Regions from separate parts of the Bradyrhizobium sp. IC4059 genome, predicted to be linked through region 3. Evidence: predicted binding sites of a transcription regulator. Region 3 holds the regulator's gene; each other region holds the start of a gene.
The links. The regulator PhoB, encoded in region 3, activates phosphate uptake and scavenging genes when phosphate is short. The targets are predictions, from matches to a motif close to TGTCATNNANCTGTCAT.

Region 1: a site for PhoB is predicted at 2,043-2,059, ahead of phnF (phosphonate metabolism transcriptional regulator PhnF). Genes of this name have one in related genera too.
Region 2: a site for PhoB is predicted at 3,244-3,260, ahead of I6F12_RS35045 (DUF2794 domain-containing protein). Genes of this name have one in related genera too.
Region 4: a site for PhoB is predicted at 5,366-5,382, ahead of phnC (phosphonate ABC transporter ATP-binding protein). Genes of this name have one in related genera too.

What each region holds. Positions count from the first base shown of each region.
Region 1 covers NZ_JADYVH010000007.1:306,452-313,937, forward strand. Annotated here, with positions in the region: gene phnE (phosphonate ABC transporter, permease protein PhnE) at 1-290, shown strand, start outside; gene phnE (phosphonate ABC transporter, permease protein PhnE) at 287-1,141, shown strand; gene phnF (phosphonate metabolism transcriptional regulator PhnF) at 1,278-2,009, opposite strand; gene phnG (phosphonate C-P lyase system protein PhnG) at 2,129-2,593, shown strand; gene phnH (phosphonate C-P lyase system protein PhnH) at 2,598-3,206, shown strand; gene I6F12_RS23380 (carbon-phosphorus lyase complex subunit PhnI) at 3,211-4,314, shown strand; gene I6F12_RS23385 (alpha-D-ribose 1-methylphosphonate 5-phosphate C-P-lyase PhnJ) at 4,311-5,207, shown strand; gene phnK (phosphonate C-P lyase system protein PhnK) at 5,200-5,997, shown strand; gene phnL (phosphonate C-P lyase system protein PhnL) at 6,020-6,718, shown strand; gene I6F12_RS23400 (alpha-D-ribose 1-methylphosphonate 5-triphosphate diphosphatase) at 6,731-7,486, shown strand, end outside.
Region 2 covers NZ_JADYVH010000019.1:9,909-17,394, reverse strand. Annotated here, with positions in the region: gene I6F12_RS35060 (FtsX-like permease family protein) at 1-826, shown strand, start outside; gene I6F12_RS35055 (Bax inhibitor-1/YccA family protein) at 1,107-1,898, shown strand; gene I6F12_RS35050 (GNAT family N-acetyltransferase) at 2,149-2,679, shown strand; gene I6F12_RS35045 (DUF2794 domain-containing protein) at 2,810-3,181, opposite strand; gene I6F12_RS35040 (DUF1223 domain-containing protein) at 3,712-4,488, opposite strand; gene acnA (aconitate hydratase AcnA) at 4,720-7,440, opposite strand.
Region 3 covers NZ_JADYVH010000009.1:190,736-198,221, reverse strand. Annotated here, with positions in the region: gene pstS (phosphate ABC transporter substrate-binding protein PstS) at 1-979, shown strand, start outside; gene pstC (phosphate ABC transporter permease subunit PstC) at 1,115-2,104, shown strand; gene pstA (phosphate ABC transporter permease PstA) at 2,109-2,954, shown strand; gene pstB (phosphate ABC transporter ATP-binding protein PstB) at 2,951-3,772, shown strand; gene phoU (phosphate signaling complex protein PhoU) at 3,784-4,500, shown strand; gene phoB (phosphate regulon transcriptional regulator PhoB) at 4,523-5,230, shown strand; gene I6F12_RS26525 (GcrA family cell cycle regulator) at 5,530-6,042, opposite strand; gene I6F12_RS26520 (aspartate aminotransferase family protein) at 6,502-7,486, shown strand, end outside.
Region 4 covers NZ_JADYVH010000007.1:298,506-305,991, forward strand. Annotated here, with positions in the region: gene I6F12_RS23315 (dihydrodipicolinate synthase family protein) at 1-292, shown strand, start outside; gene I6F12_RS23320 (selenium-binding family protein) at 649-2,049, shown strand; gene I6F12_RS23325 (hypothetical protein) at 2,133-2,726, shown strand; gene I6F12_RS23330 (DUF1045 domain-containing protein) at 2,730-3,428, opposite strand; gene I6F12_RS23335 (alpha-D-ribose 1-methylphosphonate 5-triphosphate diphosphatase) at 3,447-4,640, opposite strand; gene I6F12_RS23340 (chloramphenicol acetyltransferase) at 4,637-5,308, opposite strand; gene phnC (phosphonate ABC transporter ATP-binding protein) at 5,483-6,298, shown strand; gene phnD (phosphonate ABC transporter substrate-binding protein) at 6,373-7,281, shown strand; gene phnE (phosphonate ABC transporter, permease protein PhnE) at 7,349-7,486, shown strand, end outside.

The sequences.
Region 1 (7,486 bases), on a different contig from region 3:
GCGGGGGCAGCTGGGTTCAGGTCGTTCGGTTCGGCGCGTTGCCTCAGGTCCTCTCGAACTTCGTGAGCTATGCCTTGCTCAGGTTCGAGATCAACGTGCGGGGCGCCGCCGTGATGGGCTTCGTCGGCGCCGGCGGGATCGGTCAGGATCTGATCGAGGCGGTTCGCAAGTTCTACTTCACCGACGTCAGCGCCATCCTGCTGCTCATCGTCCTTACCGTCATGTTGATCGACTTCCTGACGGAACGGTTGCGACACCGCCTGCTCGGGCTGGAGGGAAGCACCCGATGAGCTCCTTCAGTTTTGAAAACCGGGCCGGCATTGCCCATCGGTATCCCGACGTCTTCCGGACCGATTGGTGGCAGCGGGGAAGGATCGCAATACTCGTCGGCGGGACGGTCGGGCTGTTCCTGTTCGGGATCGTCCAGCTCGATATTCCCTTTAATCGGCTCTCCCTGGGCATGGTCAGGCTGGGCGAATTCGTCCAGCTCATGTTGCCGCCCAACCCGGGTTCTTGGGCGGAGGTTCTGAAATATCTGCATGCGCTCGGAGAGACGGTGTCGATCGCGTTTCTCGGCACCCTGGGCGGCGCGCTGCTCGCGCTGCCGGTATCCCTGCTGGCGGCGCGCAACGTGGTTGCAAACCGGATCATCCGCCTATTGACCCGTCGTGGCCTCGATACCATCCGTGGAGTCGATACCTTGATCTGGGCACTGATCTGGGTCGGCGTCGTGGGGCTGGGGCCGTTTGCCGGCATCCTGGCCGTGATCTGCAGCGATTTCGGAACGTTCGGCAAGCTGTTCTCGGAAGCGATCGAGGTCGCCGACAAGAACCCCGCGGAAGGCGTTCGGTCATCGGGCGGCAGCCATCTCCACAGCGTCCGGTTCGGATTGCTGCCGCAGGTATTCCCGGTCTTGCTGAGCCAGGTGCTCTACTATTTCGAGTCGAACACGCGATCGGCGACGATCATCGGAATCGTTGGCGCTGGCGGCATTGGCCTTCAGCTTGCCGAACAGATCCGGGTGCTGGAATGGCAGAAGGTATCGTTTCTGATCCTCCTAATCCTGATAACGGTATCGTCGATCGACTGGATTTCCGGCAAGCTGCGCTTCGCGATCATCGGCAAGCGGACGGTCGCCTAACGTCGTGCTGCAGTCTTATCCGTTCCGATTGGATCGGAACGGAGCTCTGATTTTTGTTTTGACGCGTTTTCTCGACGCAAATCGTTTCCACCCCGGATCAAGTCCGAGGGCAGGCTTCGCTGGAAAACGCTCTGATCTAAGCGTTCTCCACCAGAAACTCCACACGTTCTGCCGCAAAGCGCGAGTGCTTCGTCACCAGCGGCTTGCCCGTGAGATCGTGGTCGGTGGCGTCCACCACCAGGATCGGCCGCCCGAGCGCCAGGTCGAGTCGTGCGGCGTCGGTCGCATCGACGATGCCGGCGGTGATTCGCGTCGCACCGCGGCGATAGTCGCGCACGCTAAAATGCTCCAGCAGTTTCGTCATCGAGCGCGTTGCCGCGAACACGGCGCCCGCCTCCGGAAACCGCTCCGCCGAGAGCCAGGTGGTGGAAACACAGATCGGCGTGCGGTCGGCGAGGCGAATCGCCTCGATCCGCACCAGGGGCGCGCCGGTCTTAAGGCCCAGCTCCCGTGCGAGCTCGCGCGTCGCGACGTCATCGGTCGCCTCGATCAGCCGGCCATGCGGCTCGCGGCCATCGGCGCCGACGATCTCGGAGAAGCGCGTGCGCGAGCGCAGGGGATAAGCGAGCTTTTGCGCCTCGACATAGGTTCCGCTGCCGCGCTCGGCGCGCACCAGGCCGCGCTCGGCGAGGGCTGCCAACGCGCGCCGCACGGTGTGGCGGTTGACGCGATAGGTTTCGGCGATCTCCATCTCGCCCGGCAATTTGTCGCCGGCCGCAAAGCGGCCGTCGGCGATGCCGCGCTCGATGCCATCGGCCACGAGGCGCCATAGCGCGACGCCCGAGGAGGCTGTGTCCTGCATGCTCATGTCGCGGGAAACCTACTCCAGAAATCACAGCATTGTCACGAAACAGTCATGGCGCGTCCGTATGAAGTTGTCTATTATAATAGACAACTTCGACGCGGCAAGTTCTGTCAAAAAGCTCGGTGGACCAGGTGACCCAGCACAACGACCAGCAAGCCCAGCGCAAGGCCGCAATGGCGGTGCTGGCGCACGCGGAGGCGGGCGAGATCGCCGCTCGCCTCCGCAACTTGTCTCTCCCGGATCACCACGATCTGCGCACGCCGGAGAACGGCCTCGTCATGCTGCGCGGCCGGGTCGGCGGCGACGGCGCGCCGTTCAATCTCGGCGAAGCCACGGTGTCGCGCGCCGCGGTGCGGCTTGCGAGCGGCGAGGTCGGGTTCGGCTACACGCTCGGCCGCGACGGTGAGAAGGCGCGGCTGATCGCGCTGTGCGATGCGCTGGTGCAGTCCCGCGATTTCGGCGGCGCGGTGGAGCGCGACGTTATCGCGCCGTTGCGCGAGCAGCTTATGGTCAGGCGCAAGCAGGCGGCGGCAGCGGCCGCCGCAACGAAGGTTGATTTCTACACCATGGTGCGCGGTGAGGGGTGAGATCATGACCACGATTGCGGAACTGCCGCCGGGTTTCGCCGACAAGGTGCTGTCGGCGCAATCGACGTTTCGCTCGGTCATGGACGCCATGGCGCGGCCCGGCTCGGTCCAGCGCATCGTGCCGATGGCGGGGGCGCCAGGGCCGATGATGCGCGGCACCGCCGCGATCGCGCTGACGCTGTTCGATCACGACACGCCGCTCTGGCTCGATGCGCGGATGGCGGAAAGCTCGGACGTGACGAAGTGGCTGAAGTTCCACACCGGCGCGCCGGTCGTGCAGGATTCGTCGATCGCTTCCTTCGCGCTCATCAGTGACGGCGGCGCCTTGCCTGCGCTCGAGCGCTTCGCGTTCGGCACCAGCGAGTATCCGGACCGTTCGACCACGGTGGTCATCCAGGTCGACAGCCTCGCCGCCGGGCGCAGCTTCGAACTGCGCGGCCCCGGCATTGACGGTGTCGCCACGCTGCAGGCGTCGATCAAGCCTTTCGACCTGTTCGAGCGCCTGCATATCAACGAGGCGCTGTTTCCGCGCGGCATCGATGTGGTGCTGGTCGCCGATGACGCTGTGGTCGCGATCCCCCGCACCACGCGCGTCGTGAGCAAGGGAAGCTAGAAGCATGTATGTCGCAGTCAAAGGCGGCGAACGCGCCATCGAGAACGCCCATCGCCTGCTCGCGCATAAGCGGCGCGGCGACCAGAGCGTTGCGGAAATCACGCTCGACCAGATCTCGGAGCAGCTCGGCCTGGCCGTCGATCGCGTCATGAGCGAAGGCTCGCTCTATGACCGCGAGCTCGCGTCGCTTGCGATCAAGCAGGCGCGCGGCGATTTGATCGAGGCGATCTTCCTGGTCCGCGCCTTCCGCGCCACGCTGCCGCGCTTCGGTGCCAGCGAGCCGGTCGACACCGGCATCATGCGGGTGCAGCGGCGGGTGTCGGCGACCTTCAAGGACATTCCCGGCGGCCAGATCCTGGGTCCGACCTTCGACTACACGCACCGCCTGCTCGATCCATCGCTCGCCCAAGGTTTTGTGCCGGAGAGGCCGGCTGCGGCCGAAGCCTCCACCGCGCCGACGCCGCGCGTGACAGACATTCTCGGCCGCGACGGGCTGATCGAAGCATCGCCGGAAGCCGAGGACGGCGCCAGCGTCGGCGATCTCACCCGCGAGCCGCTGAATTTCCCCGCGGACCGTGATTTGCGCCTGCAAAACCTCGCGCGTGGTGACGAAGGCTTTCTGCTCGCGATGGGCTATTCCACCCAGCGCGGCTACGGCCGCAACCATCCCTTCGTCGGCGAGATCCGTTTCGGCGAGGTCGAGGTCGAATTCGTCGCGGAAGACGTCGGCTTTGCCGTGCCGCTCGGGGCGATCGAGCTGACCGAGTGCCAGATGGTCAACCAGTTCAAGGGCTCCGCGACCGAGGCGCCGTGCTTCACCCGCGGCTATGGCCTCGCCTTCGGCCAGAGCGAGCGCAAAACCATGTCGATGGCGCTGGTCGATCGCGCGCTGCGCGCCCGTGAGCTCGGCGAGGAGGCGCTGGCCCCGGCGCAGGACGAGGAGTTCGTGATGTCGCATTCGGACAATGTGCAGGCGACCGGCTTCGTCGAGCACCTAAAGCTGCCGCACTATGTCGACTTCCAGTCCGAGCTCGGCCTGCTCCGAAAGTTGCGGCAAGAGTTTGCCGATGCCAATGCGCCCGATGCCATGAAGGAGGCCGCGGAATGAACGCGCCCGCCTACAACTTCGCCTATCTCGACGAGCAGACCAAGCGGATGATCCGCCGCGCGATCCTCAAGGCGATCGCCATCCCCGGCTATCAGGTGCCGTTCGCCAGTCGCGAAATGCCGATGCCGTATGGCTGGGGCACCGGCGGCGTGCAGGTCACCGCCGCGATCCTGGGGCCGCAGGACGTGCTGAAGGTGATCGACCAGGGCTCCGACGACACCACCAACGCGATCTCGATCCGCAAATTCTTCGCCAAGACCGCGGGCGTTGCGACCACGACGGCGACGGACGAGGCAACCGTGATCCAGACCCGTCACCGCATCCCCGAGACGGCGCTGAACGAGAACCAGGTGCTGGTCTATCAGGTGCCGATCCCCGAGCCGTTGCGCTTCCTCGAGCCGCGCGAGACCGAGACGCGGCGCATGCACGCGCTCGCCGAATACGGCCTGATGCATGTGAAGCTCTACGAGGACATCGCACGCTTCGGCCACATCGCCACGGCCTATGCCTACCCGGTGAAGGTCAACGCGCGCTATGTGATGGACCCGTCGCCGACGCCGAAATTCGACAATCCCAAGATGGACAATTCCCCGGCGCTGCAATTGTTCGGCGCCGGCCGCGAGAAGCGCATCTACGCCATCCCGCCCTACACCCAGGTGGTGTCGCTCGATTTCGAGGATCACCCGTTCGAGCCCTACCGCTTCAACGCGCCCTGCGCGCTCTGTGGCGCGGAGAATTCCTATCTCGACGAGATCGTGACCGACGACAAGGGCGGGCGCATGTTCGTGTGCTCGGATACGGATTATTGCGAGGGCCGCCAGGCCGCCGGCCATCACGGCAGCCTCAGTGCCGCGCCGTACAAGGATAAGGCGCAGGAGGCCGCGAATGGCTGATCAGAATCTGGTCGAGAACGACGAGCCGCTGCTGGTCGCAAAATCCCTCAGCAAGTCGTTCGGCCGCATCAATGCCTGTCGCGACGTGTCGTTCTCGCTCTATCCCGGCGAGGTGTTGGCGATCGTCGGCGAATCCGGCTCGGGCAAGTCGACGCTGCTGCAAATGCTGTCGGGCCAGCTCGCGCCGAGTGCAGGCCATGTGTCCTATCGGATGCGTGATGGCGTCACCCGCGATCTCACGACGCTCGGCGAGGCCGAGCGCCGCTTCCTGTTCCGCACCGATTGGGGCTTTGTGCATCAAGACCCCGCGCAGGGCCTGCGCATGGCAGTCTCGGCCGGCGCCAATGTCGGCGAGCGGCTGATGGCGGTGGGGTGGAATCACTACGGCCGCATCCGTGAGACCGCGTCGGATTGGCTGACGCGCGTCGAGATCGACGTCGCGCGCATCGACGATGCGCCGCGCACCTATTCCGGCGGCATGCGCCAGCGCCTCCAGATCGCCCGCAACCTCGTTACCGAGCCGCGGCTCGTGTTCATGGACGAGCCGACCGGCGGCCTTGACGTATCGGTGCAGGCGCGCCTGCTCGATCTCTTGCGCAGCCTCGTCGCCGAGCTGAACCTCGCCGTCATCATCGTCACCCACGATCTCGCGGTGGCGCGCCTCTTGTCGCACCGCGTGATGGTGATGAAAGGCGGCCGCGTCATCGAGACCGGTCTCACGGACCAGGTGCTCGACGACCCGCGCGAGCCCTATACCCAGCTCCTCGTCTCCTCGATCCTGCCGCCATGAACTTCACGATATGAGCTTTCCAATGACCGCCATGATCGACATCACTGACGCCGGCAAGACCTTTACGATGCACCTGCAGGGCGGCATCGAGCTGCCTGTCGTGCGCGGCGTGACCTTCCAGGTCAATCCAGGCGAGTGCGTCGTGCTGTCGGGGCCGTCGGGCGCCGGCAAGTCGTCCATCCTGAAGATGATCTTCGGCAATTATCGCTGCGATAGCGGCTGCATCGGCATCCGCCATCGCGGCAAAGTGGTCGATCTTGCCACCGCCGAGCCACGCCAGGTGCTCAACATCCGCCGCTCCACCATCGGCTATGTCAGCCAGTTCCTGCGCGCGGTGCCGCGCGTCGCCACCATCGACGTCGTCGCGGAGCCGCTGATCGCGAATGGCATGAGCCGGACTGAGGCACAGGCGCGCGCCGGCGAGCTGCTGCATCGTCTCAACATCCCCGAGCGGCTCTGGCAGCTTCCCCCCGCGACCTTCTCCGGCGGCGAGCAGCAGCGCGTGAACATCGCCCGTGGCTTCATCTCGGAGCTGCCGATCCTGCTGCTGGACGAGCCGACCGCCTCGCTCGATGCGGTCAATCGCGCCGTGGTGGTCGAGCTGGTCGCTGAAAAGAAACGTCAGGGCGTCGCCATGGTTGCCATTGTCCATGACGACGAAATCCGTCATTTGATTGCCGACCGCATCGTCGACGTCACCGGCTTTGCCGCCGCGGCCTGAAGGAATGGGGAAATGAAGAAGGAATCCGTGATCGCCAACGCCAGGATCGTGCTGGCTGACCGGGTGATCGAACAGGGCTGGCTCGCGCTTGCCGACGGCCGCATTGCGGAGATCGGCGAGGGGACTGCGCCCGCGGGTGCCGAGGATGCCGGCGGCGATCTGATCATGCCCGGCCTGATCGAACTCCACACCGACCATCTCGAGGCGCATTACGTGCCGCGGCCAAAGGTGTTCTGGAATCCTGTCGCCGCCGTCATCTCCTATGACGGCCAGCTCGCGACCTCGGGCATCACCACCGTGTTCGATTCGCTCCGGGTCTGGCGCGAGGACGGCGCCGAGGAGGTCGATGGCCGCGCCGGCGTGCTCGCCGCCGCGATCACCACCGCGCGCGAGGCCAACCTGCTGCGCGCCGATCACTTCCTGCATCTGCGCTGCGAGATCCCGATGCCGAGCGTGGTCGAGGAGGCCAAGGAGCTGATCGACCGTCCCGACGTCAAGCTGATGTCGCTGATGGACCACACGCCGGGCCAACGCCAGTTTCGCGACGAGGTCAAGCTGCGCGACTATTACCGCGGCAAGGGCGGCGGCAAGACCGATGCCGAGCTCGACGAATTATTCGCAAAGCGCTTCGAGTATCAGAGGCTCTACGCCGCGGCCAACATGCGCGAGATCGTAGCGCTGGCGCATCAGTACAACATTCCGCTAGCGAGCCACGACGACACCACCGAGGAGAACGTCGCGGACGCCGTGCGCGACCGCGTCTCCGTC
Region 2 (7,486 bases), on a different contig from region 3:
CGAATGGGTGCTGCAGAGCGATCGCGGCCTGACCTACACCGCCGAGCTGCCGAAGGGCTCCAAGGTGGTCGAGGGCGAATGGTGGCGCGCCGATTATTCCGGCCCGCCGCTGGTCTCGATGGAGAAGAAGATCGCCGACGGGCTCGGCCTCAAGCTCGGCGACGAGGTGGTGGTCAACGTGCTCGGCCGCGACATTCCGGCCAAGATCAGCAATTTGCGCACGATCGACTGGCAGGGTCTCGGCATCAATTTCGTCCTGGTGTTCTCGCCCAACGCCTTCAAGGGCGCGCCGCACACCCATATCGCGACGCTGACGGAAGCGGGCGGAAAGGCGGCGGGCGACGGCAAGATCATCAAGGAGGTCGCCGACGCCTATCCGATGGTGACGAGCGTGCGCGTGCGCGAGGTGATGGAGACGGTCGGCTCCGTGGTGACCAATCTGGCCCTGGCGATCCGCGGCGCCAGCGCCGTGACGCTGATCTCCGCGATCCTGGTGCTGGGCGGGGCGCTCGCCGCCGGCCACCGCCACCGCGTCTATGATGCGGTAATCCTCAAGACCCTCGGCGCGACGCGGCTGCGGCTGCTCGGCGCCTATGCCCTCGAATACCTGCTGATCGGCCTTGCCACCGCGGTGTTCGGGGTGATCGCGGGCAGCATCGCGGCCTGGCTGATCGTGACGCGGCTGATGACGCTGAGCTTCGTCTGGCAGGCCGGCAGCGCCGCCGGCGTGGTCGCCGCCGCGCTGGTCGTGACCGTCGGGCTCGGGCTTGCCGGCACGCTGCTGGCATTGAACAAAAAGCCGGCGACGGTGTTGCGAAATTTGTGACAAAATGTAGCGGCAGATCGTGCCGGGCGGAATCGGCCCGGTTTCGGCGATTAACCACGCTACCGGTCAGCTTCGCGTCAGGATTGACGCCGAGGGCGACATTCAGCCGCGCGTGGAAGGTTGCGGCGAATGTGTTAGTTTCCCACATATCGGATGGGTTCGGAGTCCCGATTGTGAGCCAAAATTCAGTCGGCTGGCAGCGGTCTCCGAGATAGAATTTGACGAACCGGCGGCATGGCGACCCTCGTGCCGGACCGGACCAACCAACGGGAATTCGACCATGTCGGACCTAGACCGTAACTACGCTTCTCCTTTCGGCAGGGCCGCCGGGCGTGTTGACGCCGCGACGGTCGATGCCGGCCTGCGCGCCTATATGCTGCGCATCTACAACTACATGAGCATTGGCCTGGCCATCACCGGCCTTGCCGCGCTCGGCGTCTACATGGCCGCCGTGACCGACGTTCCGACGGCGGACGCCGTCCGCGTCGGCAAGGTGTTCCTGACACCGTTCGGCTACGCCATGTTCGTCAGCCCCCTGAAGTGGCTGTTCATCCTGGCGCCGCTCGCGATGGTGTTCGTGATCTCGGCGGGCATCAACCGTCTGGCACCCTCGACCGCCCAGATCCTGTTCTGGGTGTTCGCGGCGCTGATGGGCATCTCGCTGTCGTCGATCTTCCTGGTGTTCACGCACACCTCGATCGTGCGGGTGTTCTTCATCACCGCGGCGACCTTCGGTGCGCTGAGCCTCTACGGCTACACCACCAAGCGTGACCTGACCGGCATGGGCTCGTTCCTGTTCATGGGCCTGATCGGCATCGTTCTCGCCAGCCTGGTGAACCTGTTCCTGGCCAGCTCGATGCTGCAGTTCATCGTGTCGGTGGTCGGCGTGCTGGTGTTCTCGGGCCTGACCGCCTGGGATACCCAGCGGCTGAAGAACGACTACATCTACGGCTATGCCTCGGCCGGCGGTGACGTCGCAGAGCGTTCGGCCATCACCGGCGCACTGTCGCTGTACCTGAACTTCATCAACCTGTTCACGCTGCTGCTGCAGCTCCTCGGCCAGCGCGAGTAAGCTCTGAGACGAGAGAACGGACACGAACCCCGGCCGAAAGGCCGGGGTTTTTGTTTTGAGGGTACGGCCTCTCCCCGTCATTGCGAGGAGCTCGCGACAAAATTGCGCAGCAATTTTGCGCCGATGCGACGACGCAATCCAGAGCCCCTCCGCAGATGCATTTCTGGATTGCTTCGCTGCGCTCGCAATGACGGGTGTGGAGGCAGCGCAGCCTCTTCCGGCCCCTCAGGGAACGCTCTATCCTTCCCCCATGTCCGCACCCGATATCAGGCCCACCACCGAGGCCGACCTCCCCGCCGTCACCGCCATCTACCAGCAGGCCGTCCGCGAGGGCACGGCGACGTTCGAGCTGGAGCCGCCCGACCTCTCGGAAATGACGCGCCGCTATCGCGCGCTGATCGACGGCGGCTATCCCTATTTCGTCGCCATGCTGGACGGCCGCGTGGCCGGCTATGCCTATGCCGGCGCCTACCGGCCGCGGCCCGCCTATCGCTTCACGGTGGAGAACTCGATCTATCTCGATCCGTCCTTCCACCGCCGCGGCGTCGGCTCAATGCTGCTGGAACGGCTGATCGTCGAATGCGAAGCGCGCGGCTTTCGCCAGATGATCGCTGTCATCGGCGATTCCGCCAATGCCGGGTCGATCGGCGTGCACACAAGGTGCGGCTTCAAGATGATCGGCACGCATCCCAGTGTCGGGCTGAAATTCGGCCGCTGGCTGGACACCGTGATGATGCAGCGCGACCTCGGCGAGGGCGCAAGCACGGTGCCGGGGAAGTAGTTCATCCGTCATTCCGGGGCGATGCACAGCATCGAACCCGGAATCCATTGAACGGCAGGGGCGGTGGAGGGAGGGATGGATTCCGGGCTAGCGACTTCGTCGCGCCCCGGAATGACGATCGATGGTTCGGCTAAACCACCGCCAGTTTGCGATCGATCACCAGCAGCACCCGCTCGAGCTCGTGGCCGCGACGCAGGATCAGGCCGGTCGCCGAGATCACGCTGTACATGCCCTGCTTGCGCGCCAGGCGCGGGTCCTTCTCGATGCGATAGATCGGCACTTCCGAGGCGCGGCGATAGACCGAGAACACGGCGCGGTCCTTCAGGAAGTCGATGGCATAGTCGCGCCATTCGCCGTCGGCGACCATGCGGCCGTAGAGATTGAGAATCCGGTGCAGCTCGAGCCGGTTGAACGTCACCCGGTTCGGCTGCGCATGCGCCGCGGCAGGACGCGCCGCCGCGCGCTGCTCGCTCGGATCGGCATCCTCCGACGTCAGACTCATGGGAAGCGCCTCCTCATCGCACGGCTACCCGCGTCCGCCAAGATCGTCCCGGAACCGCGTTCGTGACAATTGCATGATTGCGCCAACCGTTCCGCATCGCAAGGGGCTCGACCCATCGAATCGGCGTCGCATCAGGGCACACGCAAGGGTGGAACTCCGTCGCGGCAAACCGTCACGGGATCGTTAGCAGGAATCATAGTATCGCCGCTTTTCTGCCAACCGCCTGCCGCCCTGCACTGCGAAAAGGGTGACGTGCGTTGACCCGGTCCTTTCGGTTCCGGATTCCTCAGCCCCCAGCCCCCCGGGGTCGAACAGGATCGGGTCTGTACGCACGACAAGGAGGGCCAACGCAAGTTGGTCCTTTTTTGTTTGTGCCGAGATGTTTCCGGGTCCGCCGTCATTCCCGGGCGCGCGAAGCGCGAGCCCGGAATCCATTTACCATCACACAAGCTGAGAAATGGATTCCGGGTTCGCGCCAAGAGGCGCGCCCCGGAATGACGAGCATCAATTGCTGAGACGTTCTGCCTGCTTCAATGCAGCGACGTGTAGGCCGCACCCAGCATCGGGCCCGGTCGCTCGCGGCTGCCGTCCTGGACGTAGACCACCGCGCCGTCGACGCCGTCGCGCGTGAGGTTCTCGATCGGCACCGTCCAGCTCTCCGGACGGCCGGTCCAGTCGCCGACCTTGAGCAGGCTGCGCACCACGTTGTGATAGGTGACCTGCTGCCCCTTGTTCTCGCCGCGGGTGATCGCGATCGGCACCGACTTCGCGATCGAGCAGATCCAGACCTCTCCGCGCGAGACCGTGGGCTCCTTGCTTGCGGCCACCGACACGTTGATCTGCTTGCCCGAGAGCGACATCGTCACCGGCACGCTCATCACGCCAGTGCCCTTGTCGGTCTTGCCGATCGCGTTCTCGATGCCGGTGCGATCGCTGCCGATGACATGGGTGGAGCCGTTGACCACGACCTGCGGCGTGTAGACCTCGCGGTCGCCGCGCATGCGCGAATAGGCACGCTGCCGTGCAGAGAAGCGCGAATCCGCCAGTGTGTCCTTCCAGCCGAGATAGTCCCAATAATCGATCGGCATGCTCAGCGCGATGACGGAGGGGTCCTTGGAGAGATCGCCGATGATCTGGTCGGCGGGCGGGCAGGAGGAGCAGCCCTGCGAGGTGAACAATTCGACGACGGCGCGGGGTTCAGCTTCGGCAGGACGAATGACGGCGATGATCGCACATATGCCGAGAGCTCCCGACCAGAGGGCGCCGGACCAACGTGGAATCAGATGGGAAGCCGTCATTGTCGTCATGTCGAACGCCGCACACCGTTGCTCTCAGAGGGAAATCTTATCGCCGGATGGTCACCGTAGTCTTACGGGGCGCGGTACATTCATCCATCCGGGCCACCGTCCAAAGGGAGGTTTTCCGCCGGGCGGGCCCATCTGAAGCGTACCGCAAACGCGCGAAGGCGGCCTTTGATAGGCCGCCTTCGTTAAGGCTTCTACTCACTTCGCAGTGAGCCATCATTCACAAATCCGCGTTTACGCCGCGAGCTTGCGCAGCACGTAGTGCAGGATGCCGCCGTTGCGGTAGTAGTCGAGCTCGTCCAGCGTATCGATGCGGCAGAGCAGCGAAACGCGCTGCAGCGAACCGTCGCCGGAGACGATCTCCGCGGTCAGCTTCTGGCGCGGCTTGAGGTCGCCGACGAGGCCGCGGATGGTCACCTTCTCGTCGCCCTTTAGCCCAAGCGACTGCCAGGAGGTGCCTTCCTCGAAGGTCAGCGGCAGCACGCCCATGCCGACCAGGTTGGAGCGGTGGATGCGCTCGAAGCTCTGGCAGATCACGGCGCGCACGCCGAGCAGGCGCGTGCCCTTGGCGGCCCAGTCGCGCGAGGAGCCGTTGCCATACTCGGCACCGGCGAACACCACCAGCGGCACCTTCTCTTCCTGGTACTTCATCGCGGCGTCGTAGATCGACATCTGCTCGCCGTCGGGCCAGTGCTTGGTCAGGCCGCCCTCGGGGATGTTTCCGTCCGCGCCCTTCAGCATGAAGTTCTTGATGCGGATGTTGGCGAAGGTGCCGCGCATCATCACTTCATGGTTGCCGCGACGCGTGCCGTACTGGTTGAAGTCGGCCGGACGCACCTGGTGCTCGCTGAGATATTTGCCGGCGGGCGAGGTGAGCTTGATCGAGCCGGCCGGCGAGATGTGGTCGGTGGTGATCTTGTCGCCGAACATGGCGAGGATGCGCGCCTCGACGATGTCGGTGACCGGCTCCGGCTCCTTCTTCATGCCTTCGAAGTAGGGCGGGTTCTGCACATAGGTCGAAGACATGTTCCAGCGATAGGTCTCACTCTCGACTGTCTTGATCTTGCGCCAGTTGGTGTCGCCCTTGAACACGTCGGCATACTTCTTCTTGAAGATCGACGCGGTCACGAACTTCTTCATGAAGGCGTTGATCTCCTTGGTCGTCGGCCAGATGTCCTTCAGGTACACCGGCTTGCCGTCCTTGCCCTCGCCGAGCGGCTCGGTGGCGAGGTTCTTGGTGACGCTGCCCGCGAGCGCGTAGGCGACCACCAGCGGCGGCGAGGCCAGGTAGTTCGCCTGCACATCCGGCGAAACGCGGCCTTCGAAGTTGCGGTTGCCGGAGAGCACGGCGGCCGCGACGACGCCGTTGTCGTTGATCGACTTCGAGATCTCCTCAGGCAGCGGACCGGAATTGCCGATGCAGGTGGTGCAGCCGAAGCCGACCAGGTTGAATCCGACCTTGTCGAGATCGGGCTGCAGACCGGAATTGGCGAGATATTCCGCGACCACCTGGCTGCCCGGGGCGAGCGAGGTCTTCACCCACGGCTTGGCCTTGAGGCCCTTCGCAGCCGCATTGCGCGCGAGCAGGCCGGCACCGATGAGCACGCTCGGGTTCGAGGTGTTGGTGCAGGAGGTGATCGCAGCGATCACGACGTCGCCATGGCCGATGTCGAAGTTCTTGCCGTCGACGGGGAAACGCTTGGCCGGCTCCTCGGCCTTCTTGTACTCGCTGGCAAGCGCGAGCGAGAAGCCGTCCGCGACGGTCGGCAGCGCGATGCGGCCTTCGGGACGCTTCGGGCCGGCCATCGACGGCACGACGTCGCCGAGGTCGAGGGTCAGCGTTTCCGTGAACACGGGGTCGGGCGACTTGGCCGTGCGGAACAGGCCCTGCGCCTTGGCATAGGCCTGCACCAGCGCGACGCGGGCCGAGGCACGGCCGGAGGTCTTGAGATAATCGAGCGCGGCGGCATCGACCGGGAAGAAGCCGCAGGTCGCGCCGTATTCGGGCGCCATGTTGGCGATCGTCGCCTTGTCGGCGACCGAGAGGTGGTCGAGGCCGGGGCCAAAGAACTCGACGAACTTGCCGACCACGCCAAGCTTGCGCAGCATCTGCGTCACGGTGAGCACGAGGTCGGTCGCGGTGACGCCTTCCTTCAGCGCGCCCTTCAGCTTGAAGCCGACGACGTTGGGCAGCAGCATCGACAGCGGCTGGCCGAGCATGCAGGCTTCCGCCTCGATGCCGCCGACGCCCCAGCCGAGCACGGCAAGGCCGTTGACCATGGTGGTGTGCGAATCGGTGCCGACCAGCGAATCGGGATAGGCCACCTCGAAGGTGCCGGTCTTCTTGCCGACGGTCATCTTCTCCTTCTTGGTCCAGACCGTCTGGGCCAGATATTCGAGATTGACCTGGTGGCAGATGCCGGTGCCGGGCGGCACGACGGAGAAGTTCGAGAAGGCCTTCTGGCCCCACTTCAGGAACTCGTAGCGCTCCTGGTTCTGCTTGTATTCCTCGGTGACGTTCTTGCCGAAAGCCTTGTTGTCGCCGAAGAAGTTCACGATCACGGAATGGTCAATGACGAGATCGACGGGCACCAAGGGGTTGATCTTCTCAGGCTCGCCACCGAGCTTCTGCATCGCGTTGCGCATCGCGGCGAGGTCGACCACCGCGGGCACGCCGGTGAAGTCCTGCATCAGCACCCGCGCCGGGCGGAAGGCGATCTCATGCTCCAGCGACTTCTTGCGCAGCCATTTCGACACCGCGACGATGTCTTCCTTCTTGACCGAGCGGCCATCCTCGTTGCGCAGCAAATTCTCGAGCAGGACCTTCATCGAGTAGGGAAGTTTCGAAATTCCCTTCAGACCATTCTTCTCGGCGGTGGGCAGGCTGTAATAGACATAGGTCTTGGCGCCGACCTTGAGAGTCTTTTTGCATTTGAAGCTGTCGAGCGAGGTCATGTAGGAGATCCCAATTGCTAGTTATACCCGGCAGGGTATTTTAACA
Region 3 (7,486 bases):
GGTCGCCGCATCGACGACGGTAGCCTTTGCGGCCGACATCACCGGTGCCGGCGCGACGTTCCCGTTCCCGATCTATTCGAAGTGGGCTGACGCCTACAAAAAGGAGACCGGCAACGGTCTGAACTACCAGTCGATCGGCTCGGGTGGTGGCATCAAGCAGATCCAGGCCAAGACCGTGACCTTCGGCGCCACCGACGCGCCGCTCAAGGCCGAGCAGCTCGAGAAGGACGGCCTCGTCCAGTGGCCGATGGTGATGGGTGCCATCGTCCCCGTTGTCAATATCGAGGGCGTGAAGCCGGGCGAGCTGGTTTTCGACGGCGAGACCCTGGCCAACATCTATCTCGGCAAGATCACCAAGTGGGACGATGCCGCGATCAAGAAGCTCAATCCCAACGCGAAGCTGCCGTCAGAGGCCATCACCGTGGTCCGTCGTTCGGACGGCTCGGGCACCACCTTCAACTTCACCAACTATCTCTCCAAGGCCAGCGCGGACTGGAAGAGCAAGGTCGGCGAGGGCACCGCGGTCGAGTGGCCGGTCGGCGTCGGCGCCAAGGGCAACGAAGGCGTGTCGGGCAACATCAGCCAGACCAAGAACTCGATCGGCTATGTCGAATACGCCTATGCCAAGCAGAACAAGCTCACCCACACCGGTCTCGTCAACAAGGCCGGCAAGCCGGTGCAGCCGACCGTCGAGGCCTTCCAGGCGGCCGCCTCCAACGCCGATTGGTCCAAGGCTCCCGGCTATTACGTCATCCTGACCGAGCAGCCCGGCGAGAAGTCCTGGCCGATCACGGCGGCGACCTTCATCCTGATGCACAAGTCCGCCACCGACAAGGCGGCCGCGCAGGAAGCGATCAAGTTCTTCCGCTGGGCCTTCAAGAACGGCGGCAAGATGGCCGAGGAGCTCGACTACATTCCGATGCCGGACAGCGTCGTCCAGCAGATCGAGAAGACCTGGGCTGCCGAGATCAAGAGCTAAGGCGCTATATGTGTCCCGGACACGGTTCCGGGACGCTGCAAGATCTCCGCTCCGGATCGGCCTCCTGCCGCATCCGGAGCGCGCCACCAACAACAAGCGTACATAAAACGGGTATAGGGGATCGGCGTGGCTGAGATGGCTGTTGAGAGCAATGTGATTGATGCTGCCGGTCCATATGATCGCGCCAAGGCCTTGAGCGCGTTCAAGCTCGGCGACGTCACCTTCTACTGGATCACGCGGTTGTCCGCGATCTCGGTGCTGCTGATCCTCGGCGGCATCATCATCTCGCTGATCGTCGGCGCCTTCCCGGCGATCCAGGAGTTCGGCATCTCCTTCCTGTGGACGCAGCGCTGGGCGCCCTCGGCCGATCCGCCGGTGCTCGGCGCGCTCGGGCCGATCTACGGCACGCTCGTCACCTCCTTCATCGCGATGCTGATCGCCATTCCCGTCGGTCTCGGCATTGCGATCTTCCTCACCGAGCTCTGCCCGCAATGGCTGCGGCGCCCGATCGGCATGGCGGTTGAGCTGCTCGCCGGCATCCCCTCGATCATCTACGGCATGTGGGGCTTCTTCGTGCTCGGCCCGTTCCTGGCCAACACCTTCCAGCCTTTCATGATCAGGGTGTTCGACGGCGTCCCCGTGCTGGGCGCGATCTTCGCAGGGCCCCCGTCCTATCTCAGCCTGTTCAACGCCGCGCTGATCCTCGCCATCATGGTGCTGCCCTTCATCACCTCGATTTCGGTCGACGTGTTCAAGACGGTGCCGCCGGTGCTGAAGGAAGCCGCCTACGGCGTCGGCTGCACCACCTGGGAGGTCGTCCGCAGCGTGGTGATCCCCTACACCCGCGTCGGCATCATCGGCGGCGTCATGCTGGCGCTGGGCCGGGCGCTCGGCGAGACCATGGCGGTGACCTTCATCATCGGCAACTCGTTCCGGATCTCCTCGTCGATCTTCGCGCCGGGCACGACGATTTCGGCGGCGATCGCCTCCGAATTTGCCGAGAGCGACGGCCTGCACCAGTCCGGCCTGATCCTGCTCGGCCTCCTGCTGTTCGTGCTGACGTTCTTCGTGCTCGCTGCCGCCCGTTTGATGCTGCTGCGCCTCGAAACCAAGGCCGGGAAGTGAAGCCATGAACCCGATCTATTCGCGCCGCCGCCGCTGGGACGTCGTCATTCGCGGCCTCTGCATCGCAGCCGCCGCCTTCGGCGTCACCTGGCTCGCGCTGATCCTGGTCACGCTGCTCTACAACGGCCTGGCCGGGCTCAACCTCCAGGTCTTCACAGCTGACACGCCGCCGCCCGGATCGACCGAGGGCGGCCTGCGCAACGCCATCGTCGGCTCGTTGATCATGACCGTGATCGGCGTCGGCATCGGCGCGCCGCTCGGCCTGTTCGCCGGCACCTATCTCGCCGAGTACGGCCGCAACGACAAGCTGACCTCGGTGATCCGGTTCATCAACGACATTCTCCTGTCGGCACCCTCGATCATCATCGGCCTCTTCATCTATGGCGCGGTGGTGGTGCCGATGCGCGGCTTCTCGGCGATTGCGGGCGCGCTGGCGCTTGCCGTCATCGTGATCCCGGTCGTCGTGCGCACCACCGAAGACATGCTACTGCTGGTGCCGAATCCGTTGCGCGAAGCTGCCAGCGCGCTCGGCCTGCCGCGCTCGCTGGTGATCAAGCGTATCGCCTATCGTGCCGCGCGCTCCGGCCTCATCACCGGCGTGCTGCTGGCGACCGCCCGCGTCGCCGGCGAGACCGCGCCGCTGTTGTTCACGGCACTGTCGAACCAGTTCTTCAGCCTCGGCCTGAACAAGACGATGGCGAACCTGCCTGTCACCATCAACAACTTCGTGCAGAGCCCCTACGAGTATTGGAAGCAACTCGCCTGGAGCGGCGCGCTGTTGATCACCCTGACCGTGCTTGCCCTTAACATTGGCGCGCGCATCCTTGGCGCCGAGAGGACTGCAAAATGAGTGAAATGTCTGTTTCCGTCAGCGCACCGACCGTTCATCCCGGCTCGCAGCCCCTGCCCGAGGCGCCCGCCAAGGTCACGGCGCGCAACCTCAACTTCTACTACGGCGACCACCACGCGCTGAAGAACATCAACCTGGCGCTCGGCACCAACCGCGTCACGGCGTTCATCGGCCCGTCCGGCTGCGGCAAGTCCACCCTGCTGCGCATCTTCAACCGGATGTACGACCTCTATCCGGGCCAGCGCGCCGACGGTCAGCTGTTGCTCGACCATACCAACATCCTCGACCCCAAGCTCGACCTCAACCTGCTCCGCGCCCGGGTCGGCATGGTGTTCCAGAAGCCGACGCCGTTCCCGATGACGATCTACGAGAACATCGCCTTCGGCATTCGTCTCTATGAGAAGATCTCCAAGTCCGAGATGGACGACCGCGTCGAGAAGGCGCTGCGCGGTGGCGCGCTGTGGAACGAGGTCAAGGACAAGCTCAATGCCTCCGGCCTGTCGCTCTCCGGCGGCCAGCAGCAGCGCCTCTGCATCGCCCGCACCGTCGCGGTGCGGCCCGAGGTGATCCTGTTTGACGAGCCCTGCTCGGCGCTCGACCCGATCTCGACCGCCAAGGTCGAGGAGCTGATCCAGGAATTGTCCGAGAACTACACGATCGCGATCGTCACCCACAACATGCAGCAGGCGGCGCGCGTTTCCGACAAGACCGCCTTCATGTATCTCGGCGAGTTGATCGAGTTCGACGACACCAGCAAGATCTTCACGTCGCCGAGCGATCGGCGCACGCAGGATTACATCACCGGCCGGTTCGGCTGAGGAGACGGAACATGGGTTCTGAACATACCGTAAAGGCTTTCGACAGCGACCTTCAGGAGCTCACCCGCCTGGTCGCCGAGATGGGCGGCATCGCCGAGCGCATGATCGTCGATTCCGTCGACGCGCTGATCCGCCGCGACGTCGCGCTCGGCCAGCGCGTCGTCGCCACCGACGTCGAGCTCGACGCGCTGCAGAAGCGCATCGAGGAGCGCGCCGTGCTCACCATCGCCCGCCGCCAGCCGATGGCCGTCGACCTGCGCGAGATCGTCGGCGCGATGCGCGTTGCGACCGATCTCGAGCGCATCGGCGATCTCGCCAAGAACATGGGCAAGCGCGTCGCGGCGCTGGAGACGGATTTCCATCCGCTCAAGCTGTTCCGCGGCCTGGAGCACATGACCGACCTCGTGCAGCAGCAGGTCAAGTCGGTGCTGGACGCCTATGCCGCGCACGACCTGCCGGCGGCGATGGCGGTGTGGAAGGGCGACGAAGAAGTCGACGCCATCTGCACCTCGCTGTTCCGCGAGCTCCTCACCTACATGATGGAGGATCCGCGCAACATCTCGTTCTGCATCCACCTGATGTTCTGTGCCAAGAACATCGAGCGGATCGGCGACCACGCCACCAACATCGCCGAGACCGTGTTCTACATGATCGAGGGCCAGGCGATCACCGACAAGCGGCCGAAGGGCGACATGACGACCTTCGCCACGACGGTGCCGAACACCTGACGACTTAAGGAGCTACGACCACATGGGCGCACGCATTATGGTGGTTGAGGACGAGGAAGCTCTCACCGAGCTTCTTCGCTACAACCTCGAAGGCGACGGCTATGACGTCGAGACGGTGATGCGCGGCGATGACGCCGACACCCGCCTCAAGGAGCACATTCCCGATCTGATCGTGCTCGACTGGATGCTGCCGGGCCTGTCAGGCATCGAGCTGTGCCGGCGGCTTCGGACCCGCCCCGAGACCAAGCAGCTGCCGATCATCATGCTCACCGCGCGCGGCGAGGAGAGCGAACGGGTGCGCGGGCTCGCGACCGGCGCGGATGATTATATCGTCAAGCCGTTCTCGGTGCCGGAGCTGCTTGCGCGCGTGAAGGGCCTGCTCAGGCGTGCGAGTCCCGAGCGCCTCGCCACCGTGCTCGCCTATGGCGATATCGAGCTCGACCGCGACAAGCGCCGCGTGGCGCGCTCGGGCCGGCCGATCGATCTCGGTCCGACCGAATATCGCCTGCTGGAGTTCTTCCTGGAGCATCCCGGCCGCGTGTTCTCGCGCGAGCAGCTGCTCGACAGCGTCTGGGGCCGCGACATCTACATCGACGAGCGCACCGTCGACGTGCATATCGGCCGCCTGCGCAAGCTGCTCAATCTTGGCCGCGAGCAGGACCCGATCCGCACCGTCCGCGGCGCCGGCTACGCGCTGGACGATCGCTTCGCGAAGGCTGAGCAGACGTAAGGCGCCAGCGACAGCTGGTTTGGCGAACTGCGGCGCCGATCTCGGCCGTCATCCCGGGGCGCGCGCAGCGTGAGCCCGGGATCTCAGCGCGAGCGCTTGCGCTGTTCGCGATTAGCCACAGGACGTGGTTTGGCGAAGACTCGGGGTGACCATCTCGCGCAACGATTGCGCCCCGCGGTTACGGATCCCGCATTCGCGGGGATGACACCGGGCGATTGGGAGCCGTCATCGTATGACGGCTGCAGTCTTGGCGATCAAGCTTGGCGATCAAAGCTTGGCGATCAGGGAATTCCGCAAGCTCACCGCGTGCCCGGTTTCGGTGCTGCGCGACGGCGATCCGCTGCGGGCTGATAGGCCACGCGCGAATGCTGGGCACAATAGGGCAGGCCGGAGAGCGCCTTGCCGCCGCAGAAGAAGAAATCCGGGCTCGAGGGATCGCCGACCGGCCAGTGGCAGGTCGCCTCGTTCAATTCCAGCAGCGACAGCCGCTGGCTCATCGGCACCACGTTGTCGTAGGTAACCGGCTCGGCTTCCAACTCGACCTCGAAGGCCTGCGCCAACGCGGTGTTGCCGCGCGCGACGGGGCGGGTCACCCGCATCATATGCTGCGCGGGCCGTGCCTTGCGCGGCCGCGGCGCTGCCGATGAAGGGCTCTTGGCGCGGCCGGACAGGCCGAGCCGGTGCACCTTGCCGATCACGGCATTGCGGGTCACATTGCCGAGCTCCGCCGCGATCTGGCTGGCCGAAAGTCCGGCCTCCCAGAGCTTCTTCAGCTGCTCGACGCGATCATCGGACCAGGTCAAAACCGTCATTGCACCCTTTCCCTCGCTGCGCGCCTGCCATCCTGGGGCCTTCGCAGCGAATGCTTTAGCCTTGAAAAACCCGTGCCGTCAGAATCCCTTAAGGCTCGCCGGGCGCGCTCAAGACGCCCGAACGTTTACGCCGGTACATGAGGACTTCTGGGATCAGAACTGCTGCACGAGATGTCGTATCTGACAGTCCAAACGCTACAATATGGCGTGACTCCCGCGCAAGAGTCCGCCGACTCGCTTCCACATGTTCCGTGGTGAAAAACCCGCAAAATCGGCACCGCAAGACTACGGAATCAGCGTTTCGCGAGGCTTTCCGGGCGGCATTGACACCCGTCTTGCCAGGCATAAGATAGTGCCACGTGCCGCCCTTAAAAGGCGGCACGTTTCGTTTTCCGGGGCCGGTCGATGGTGCGTCGCGCAATGCATGCCTCACACCGTCCGCAACATTCAAGTGACGTCATGACTAACAGCGCAGCGCCGCATTTGCTCCCCGTTTTCGCCAGGGCCGACCTCGGTTTCGAGCGCGGCGAAGGCTGCTGGCTGATCGCGACCAACGGCGATCGCTATCTCGATTTCACCTCGGGTGTCGCGGTGAATGCGCTCGGCCATGTCCATCCCGCGCTGGTCAAGGCGTTGCAGGAGCAGGCGACCAAGCTCTGGCACATGTCGAACCTGTTCCAGAGCCCTGACGGCGAGAAGCTCGCAAGCCGCCTCTGCAATGAGAGCTTTGCGGACTTCGTGTTCTTCTGCAATTCCGGCGCCGAGGCGCTGGAAGGCGTGATCAAGCTGGTGCGCCACCATCACTTCTCCAAGGGGCATCCGGAACGTTACCGCATGATCACCTTCGAGGGTGCCTTCCATGGCCGCACGCTGGCGACGCTCGCCGCCACCGGCTCTGCGAAATATCTCGAGGGCTTCGGTCCGCCGATGGACGGCTTCGATCAGGTGCCGCACGGCGACCTCGACGCCGTGAAGAAGGCGATTGGTCCGCACACCGCCGGCATTCTCATCGAGCCGATCCAGGGCGAGGGTGGCGTTCGTTCTGCACCTCACGCCTTCCTGAGGGCGCTGCGCGAACTCTGTAACGAGCGCGGCCTGTTGCTCGCCTTCGACGAGGTGCAGACCGGCATGGGCCGCACCGGCGAGCTCTTTGCCTACAAGCGCACCGGCGTCACACCGGATGTGATGTCGCTCGCCAAGGCGCTCGGCGGCGGCTTTCCGATCGGCGCGGTGCTGGCGACCGCGGACGCGGCGGCCGGCATGGGGCCCGGCTCGCACGGCTCCACCTTCGGCGGCAATCCGCTCGCGATCTCGGCTGCCAACGCCGTGCTCGATGTCATGCTCAAGCCCGGCTTCTTCGACCACGTGCAGAAGATGTCGCTGCTGCTCAAGCAGAAGCTCGCCTCCGTGATCGATCGTCATCCCGAAATCGTCAGCGAGGTGC
Region 4 (7,486 bases), on a different contig from region 3:
CGGCGCCATGACCGGCGGCGGCTATCCCGACGGCATCCGCCAGATCATCGATCCCTATTTCGCGGGCGATCGCGAAAAGGCGAAGGCCGCCTACGAGCGCTGGCTGCCGCTGATCAACTACGAGAACCGCCAATGCGGCCTGATCGCCTGCAAGGTGATGATGCAGGCCGGCGGCGTGATCAAGTCGGAGGCGGTGCGCCATCCGCTGCAGCCGCTGCATCCGGCGACGCGCGCCGGGCTATTGGAGCTCGCCAAGGAGCGCGACGCGTTGGCGCTCAGGTGGGGGAAGTAATTCTCTCCCCCGTCATTGCGTGAAGCTGTCGTAGGGTGGGCAAAGCGAAGCGTGCCCACCAACTTGCGCGCCCGCGGGAAGAGCGGTGGGCACGGCGCTTTGCGCCTTTGCCCACCCTACGAAGGCTGCGAGGAGCGACTTGTGCGCCCTCGCTCGAAATGAACGAGGGATGCCCATTTCGCCTGAAGGCGTCGAATTAGCGCGTTCCGGGCCGTTCCCCATAGCCCCGCGATGGCATAATGTACGCGCGCCAACCGGCGCCTTGCGGAGATTCCCAGGACATCGCGCAACAGCTCTTCTTTTGCCACTATCCCGAGCCAGGTTGGTGCAAACCGACAGAACAGGGAGGCAGTGCCATGACGATGAGGCCGGATCCTACCTTTCACGCATCGCCCAAGCTTGCGATGGAAGCGCCTGCGGAGAATTTTGCTTACACCTTGCTGCTCAGTCCGGATTTCTCAAAGCCGGATGCTCTCGCGGTCATCGACGTCAAGCCGGGATCGCCGACCTATAGCCAGATCGTCCATACCGTAGCGATGCCCAACAAGGGTGATGAGTTTCATCATTTCGGCTGGAATGCTTGCTCCTCCGCCCTGTCGCCGCTCTCCGGACACGCCTTCATCGAGCGGCGCTATCTCATTATCCCCGGGCTGCGCTCGTCGCGGATCTACGTGATCGATACCAAGCCCGATCCGACGAAGGCCAAGATCCACAAGATCATCGAGCCAGAGGAGGTCTTCAAGAAGACCGGCTACTCGCGACCGCACACGATCCATTGCGGGCCGGACGGCATTTACGTGAGCACGCTGGGTGGCGGCGGCAAGGACGGCACCAACGGACCTCCGGGCGTCTTCATCATGGATTGCGAGACGTTCGAAGTTCTTGGACGATGGGAGATCGACCGTGGCCCGCAAACGCTGCATTATGATTTCTGGTGGAATCTGCCGCGCGATTACATGGTGACGAGCGAATGGGCGTTACCGCCGCAGTTCGAGAACGGGATCGTCCCGGAAGATCTGCTTGCGAACAAATATGGCCATCGCCTCCACTTCTGGGACCTTCGCGCCCGTCGCAACGTCCAGACCATCGACCTCGGCGCCAATCATCAGATGGCGCTGGAGGTGCGCCCCGCGCACGATCCGGTTCGCGAGTACGGCTTCGTCGGTGTCGTGGTCGACACCACCAACCTCGAAGCGTCGATCTGGACCTGGTGGCGCGAGGGCGGAAAATTCCATGCCGAGAAAACGGCGACGATCCCTCCCGAACCCGCGCCCAAGGAGAAGCTGCCGCCGCTGCTGCAGGGATTTGGCGCCGTGCCGCCGCTGGTGACGGACATCGACCTGTCGATGGACGACCGGTTTCTCTATGTCTCGTGCTGGGGCACGGGTGAGATGCGCCAGTACGACGTCAGCGATCCCAGAAAGCCGAAGCTTGCGGGCTCGGTCCACATCGGCGGCATCGCGCGCCGCACGCCCCATCCGAACGGCAAGCCCTTTGCGGCGGGTCCGCAGATGGTCGAGATCAGCCGCGACGGCCGGCGCGTGTACTGGACCAATTCGCTCTATTCCACCTGGGACGACCAGTTCTATCCCGACGGGGTTCCGGGTGTGGAAGTCATGGCCAATGTCGGTCGGAACGGCGGCCTCGAACTCGACAAGGACTATTTCGTGAGCTTCCCCGACGGATATCGTGCGCACCAGATCAGGCTCGAGGGCGGCGATTGTTCGACGGACTCATTTTGCTACCCGTCGGTCTAGATGGGACGCAGGCGAGCCCGGCCCTTGGCTGGCTGTGGCTCGCGCTTGTTGCGAGCGGTCTCTACCACGGGGTCAATCCGGGAATGGGATGGCCGCTCGCCGTTTCGGCCGGGCTCATGGACAAGAGCCCCCTCGCGCTCTTCCGTGCATTGTGGGCTCTGGCGGCCGGGCACCTCCTGGCAACACTTCTCGTGCTGCTGCCGTTCGCCTTCCTGCTCGTACTGGCCGAATGGCAGCGTCCAATCCAGATCGGTGCGAGTCTTCTCGTCATCGGCTTTGGCGTCTACCGGCTGATCGACCGGCGTCATCCGCGCGCGCTGGCACGAATTCCGCCGACGCAATTGGTGCTCTGGTCATTTGCCGTCGCCATCGCTCACGGCGCTGCCCTGATGCTCGTGCCGATCTATCTCGGGCTCTGCCAGGCCTTCGAGCTCGATGCCGGCCATCAGGCGGCGGGCGCGCTGATGACGGCAAATCTCGGGATGGCGGTGCTGGTGTCGCTGGTGCACGTTGCCGCCATGGTCGGCGCCGGCGGATGTCTGGCGTGGCTGGTCTACCGCCATCTGGGACTGAGGTTCGTCTCGCGAAGCTGGTTCAACCTGGATGCAGTCTGGGCGACCAGCCTCGTTCTGGTTGGCGCAGTGGCGCTCGCTTTCAATCTTGCGGCCTCGCGCTGAGGTCTACCGCACCAAAGCCCACTCGCCGATGATGCGAAACCGCGCCTTGGCATCATCCTGCTTGAACAGGGCAATGCGATCGATCGCGAGCGTCTCGATCCCCAGCGCCGCAAACCGTGTTCGCAGCATCTGAAGGATCGGCCCGCGCCGCTCCGCATCCAGCCGCCCCGTCAGCGTCATGTGGAAGCGGAATTCTTCCATCACGTAAGGATAGCCCCAGCGGTCGAGATAATCGCGCTGCCGCTCGCTGAGCTTCTCCGGCTTGCGCCGAGCGCGATCTTCCGCCGTCAGCGCGGCGCGAAACGGGTCGAACTCGCGAACGCAATCAGCGGCAAGTTGCTGGAGCGTTTCCATCGGCTCGGCCGGAATAACGGCAATGAAGCCGCTGATGGCATCGACCATCGGTCGGATTGCCGGGATAGGCCGTGTCTTGCCCGCGAACGCCTCGCAGGCGGCCAGCAGCTCGGCTTCGGTCTTGCCGGGCGCCAGCGCCATCGGCGCCTTCAGCGTGGCGTGAAAGCCGTACTTGCGGGGATCGGCGCTGAGCTCGCGCCAGTCGGGCGCGGCGTGCAGCGCCTGCTCTGGAAACGAAATCTCGCCGCCGCTGTAGGCGTCATAGCCGAGCAGCTCGGCGCCGAAGCGGGAGAGGGCGCTGTTGCGGCCTGCGGCAAAATAGATCGCGTAGCGGGGGAAACCTGTCATTGCCTCAGCATAACCAATTTACGCCGCGACGACAGTCTCGCGCGGGGCCGCCACTGCGGTGAGCAGCCGCGTCGCGTCGGTGAGATGCACGAGCCTGCCGCCTGAGATCACCGCGATCAGCCGCGGCCGCAGCTTCACGTTGTCGTCGACGAGGAGAATGTCTGCGCGGCGTCCCTCCGCGAGCAGGCCGCGATCGGTGAGGCCGGTCGCGCGCGCCGGGCCGGCGGAGACCAGATCCCAGGCCTGAGCCAGAGGCACCACGCCATCGGCGGCCAGGCGGAACGCGGCGAGCAGCTGCGCGGGATAATAATAGTCAGACGCCAGCACCGAGCAGAGCCCCTTGGCGATCATGTCGGAGGCCCTGGTCCAGCCGGTGTGGCTGCCGCCGCGCACGACGTTCGGCGCGCCATAGACGATGGCATCGCCGTGGCTGGCCGCAGCCTGCGCCGTCTCCTCGTTGATCGGAAACTCCGCGATCAAGGCGCCGAGCTCGCGAAAGTCCCGGCGCATCGCCGGGCTCGAATCGTCGTGCGAGAGCATCCGCACCTCGGCCCCGCGGGCCGCAGCGGCCAGGCGTGACACCGAGGCGGGCACCTCGTCGGCGCGCGAGACCACGCGCTCGACCAGCCGGTCGAATTCTTCACTCGACAGACCGGTGCGCTCCACCATGCGGTTGCGCTTGCGTGGGTTGGAGATGTCGGCAACGACGCCGTCCATATGATCGTTGAAGGCGAACAGGTCGACGCGGCCCTCGCTGAGCCACTGTGCGATCTCCGCTTCGGCATCGAGATTGAAGGTCTCGTGCCGCAGGTGGAAGCGGGTGTCGGCAGCGAACTGCGGACGCTGCCGCTCGATCGCCTCCATCAGGCCGCGCGCATTGTCGGCGCTTCGCAGGCCCGGCTCCCACGAGCAGGTCGTGGCGTGAAACACGGTGGTGATGCCGTTGCTGATCGCCTGGCGGTCGCTGTCGGCGAGCGCGACGTCGATCGGAAAGTCGACGCCGGCGCGCGGCATCATCTGCCGCTCGAAGGCATCGCCATGCAGATCGACGATGCCGGGCAGCACCAGCAGGTCACGGGCATCCAGTGCCAGCCGCGCCCGGCCGCGAGAAGCATCGACCTCTGCAATGTCTGTTCCGGAGACGAGAAGAGAGGTTTCGACGAGCTCGGCGCCGATCAGGGCCCGGCCGCCTTCGATGAATATGTCTGTCACGCGACCGCGCTTCGTTTGCTGGCAGGAGAATTGGCGAGTGAGCTCGCTTTTGCTTCGTATGCCGAGAGGAAATCTTCAATCCCGAGCTTGCGGAAATTGGGCAGCGCCTCGCGCAACTTGTCGTGATCCCAGTCCCACCAAGCAAGCCTTGCGAGCCGTCCGGCGATCTCCTCCGAGAATCGCCGCCGCACGATGCGGGCCGGATTGCCGGCGACGATGCTGTAGGCCGGCACGTCCTTGGTGACGATCGCGCCGGCGGCGATCACCGCGCCGGTGCCGATGTTGCGGCCCGGCAGCACGATCGCGCCATGGCCGATCCAGACGTCATGGCCGATATGAACGTGATGCCGGCGGCGCCAGTCGAAGAACTCGAGATCGTCGCTCTCACCTTCGAAATAGGCGCTGGATCGGTAAGTGAAATGCGCCTGAGTGGCGCGATGCATCGGATGGTTGCCGGGATTGATGCGGGTCATCGCCGCGATCGAGCAGAACTTTCCGATGGTGGCGTAGGTGATCTGCGCATCGTTCACGACATAGGAATAATCGCCCATCGCGACTTCATGCAGGATCGTGCGCGCGCCGACTTCGGTGTAGGCGCCAAGCCTGGTCTCATGCAGCTTGGCCGAGGGATCGACGGTCGGCTGAACCGAAAGAGCTTTGGCGGCCATGTTGCATCCGAAGTGCGAGGGCGGGAGTCTTTCTTCGAGCGGCCGGATGACGGTGTCGTGACAATGAGATGACAGGGGATGACGTGCGTAGGATGGCCGCACTGCAGCAGCCTTGTCACACAAGTGTTAACCAAGGGCGTTAGCGGTTGGCTCCAGCTACTCTGGAGCCCCTCGATGCTGGTGGTTGAAGGCCTGACGTGTCGCTTCGGCGCGAAGGCCGCTGTGGACGATGCTTCGTTTCAAGTTTCCCCTGGCGGCTTCGTCGGGGTGATCGGGCGATCCGGCGCCGGCAAGTCGACATTGCTGCGGTCCATCAACCGCCTCATCGAGCCCTCCGAAGGCCGCATCCTGTTCGAAGGCGTCGACGTCACCGCGCTGCGCGGCAAGGAGCTGCGGCAGTGGCGTGCGCGGTCGGCGATGATTTTTCAGCAGTTCAACCTCGTCGGCCGGCTCGACGTCCTCACCAATGTGCTGATGGGGCGGCTGTCGACGGTGCCGACATGGCGGTCGCTGCTGCAGCTTTGGCCCGAAGAAGACAAGGCCATCGCGATGTCGGCGCTCGAGCAGTTCGACATGGCTGCCATCGCGGCCCAGCGCGCCGACCAGCTCTCGGGCGGTCAGCAGCAGCGCGTGGCGATCGCGCGGGCGCTGGTTCAGCAGCCCGACATTATCCTTGCCGACGAGCCGATCGCCTCGCTCGATCCCCGCAACACCAAGATCGTGATGGATGCGCTTCTGCGCATCAACAAGCATTTCGGTATCACCGTGCTCTGCAACCTGCATTCGCTCGATCTCGCCCGCAGCTATTGCGACCGCCTGATCGGCATGGCGGCCGGACGCGTGGTGTTCGACGGCGCGCCGGCGGCCTTGACCGATCATATCGCGCGCGAGCTGTACGATCTCGAGGCGAATGAAGTCATGGATGTTGCGCCCGCGGATGCATCGGTCGGCACAGCAGTTCCTGCCCTCCGCACGGTTGCCGTGGCCTGATCGCTGCTTCTTTAAATCGAGCCTAGCGCAGAGCCGGAACTCGACAGTTTCATAACCTTGAAATGGGAGACGTCATGATAGACCGTCGTACGATCGTTGCCGCTGCGGCGGCCCTGGCATTTTCAGTTTCAGCCGCTGCGGCGCAGGACTGGAAGGCGAAATATCCTGAGTTGATCTTCGCAAAAGTCCCCGACGAGAATGCCTCCGGCACCACCAACCGCTGGACGCCTCTGACGGAGTACCTGTCCCGCGAGCTTGGAACCAAGGTCACGCTGCGCATCGCCAACGACTACGCCGCGGTGATCGAAGGTCAGCGTGCAGGAAACATTCACATTGCGATGTACGGCCCGGCGTCCTACGCGCGTGCCTACATCATTGGCGCGAAGGTCGAACCGTTCGCGATCGAGGTGAACGGCGACGGCACCAAAGGCTATTACTCGGTTCTCTATGTCAAAAGCGATTCGAGCTACAAGGACATCAAGGACCTGCAAGGCAAGAACCTCTGCCTCGTCGATCCCAACTCGACTTCCGGCAACAACGTGCCGCGTTTCGCGATGAACAAGATGGGCATAGACCCGGAGAAGTTCTTCGCCAAGGTGGTCTACTCGGGGAGCCATGAAAACGCGGTGATCGGGCTTTCCCAGGGCACCTGCGACGCGGCGTTCAACTGGTGGAACGACGAGAAGGAATCGAACCTGCTCCGGATGGAACGGAAGGGCATGGCGAAGGCCGCGGATTTCAAGATCATCATGAAGTCCGAGCAGATCGTGAACTCGCCGATGGCCTATCTCAGCAGCCTGCCTGACGACCTCAAGGCGGCGATCAAGAAAGCCGTGCTGGAAATTGCGGTGAAGGACAAGGCGGCTTTCGACAAGATCTACGAGGGGAAGCAATTGCCCTACGTCGAGGTCGACCACAAGGCGTATGAGGCCGTGATCGAACTGACCAAGTTTGTCGACAGCATTCGTAAGCAGAAATCCTGAGGGAAACCAAGGGTTGGACAAGGCGGGCAGATTGCAAGATCTGCCCGTCGGCTCTTCCGAACATCCCATGCGAACAGCAGTTCCCGAATTTCCGGAAGCCAGGCTGCGTGAGCTTGCCGATCGCTATGCGGCTGCAATTGCCGCCAAGCGCCGGCGCGTATGGCTCGGTGCCGCCGTCCTGATCGCCGTTGCCATTGCCGCGGGC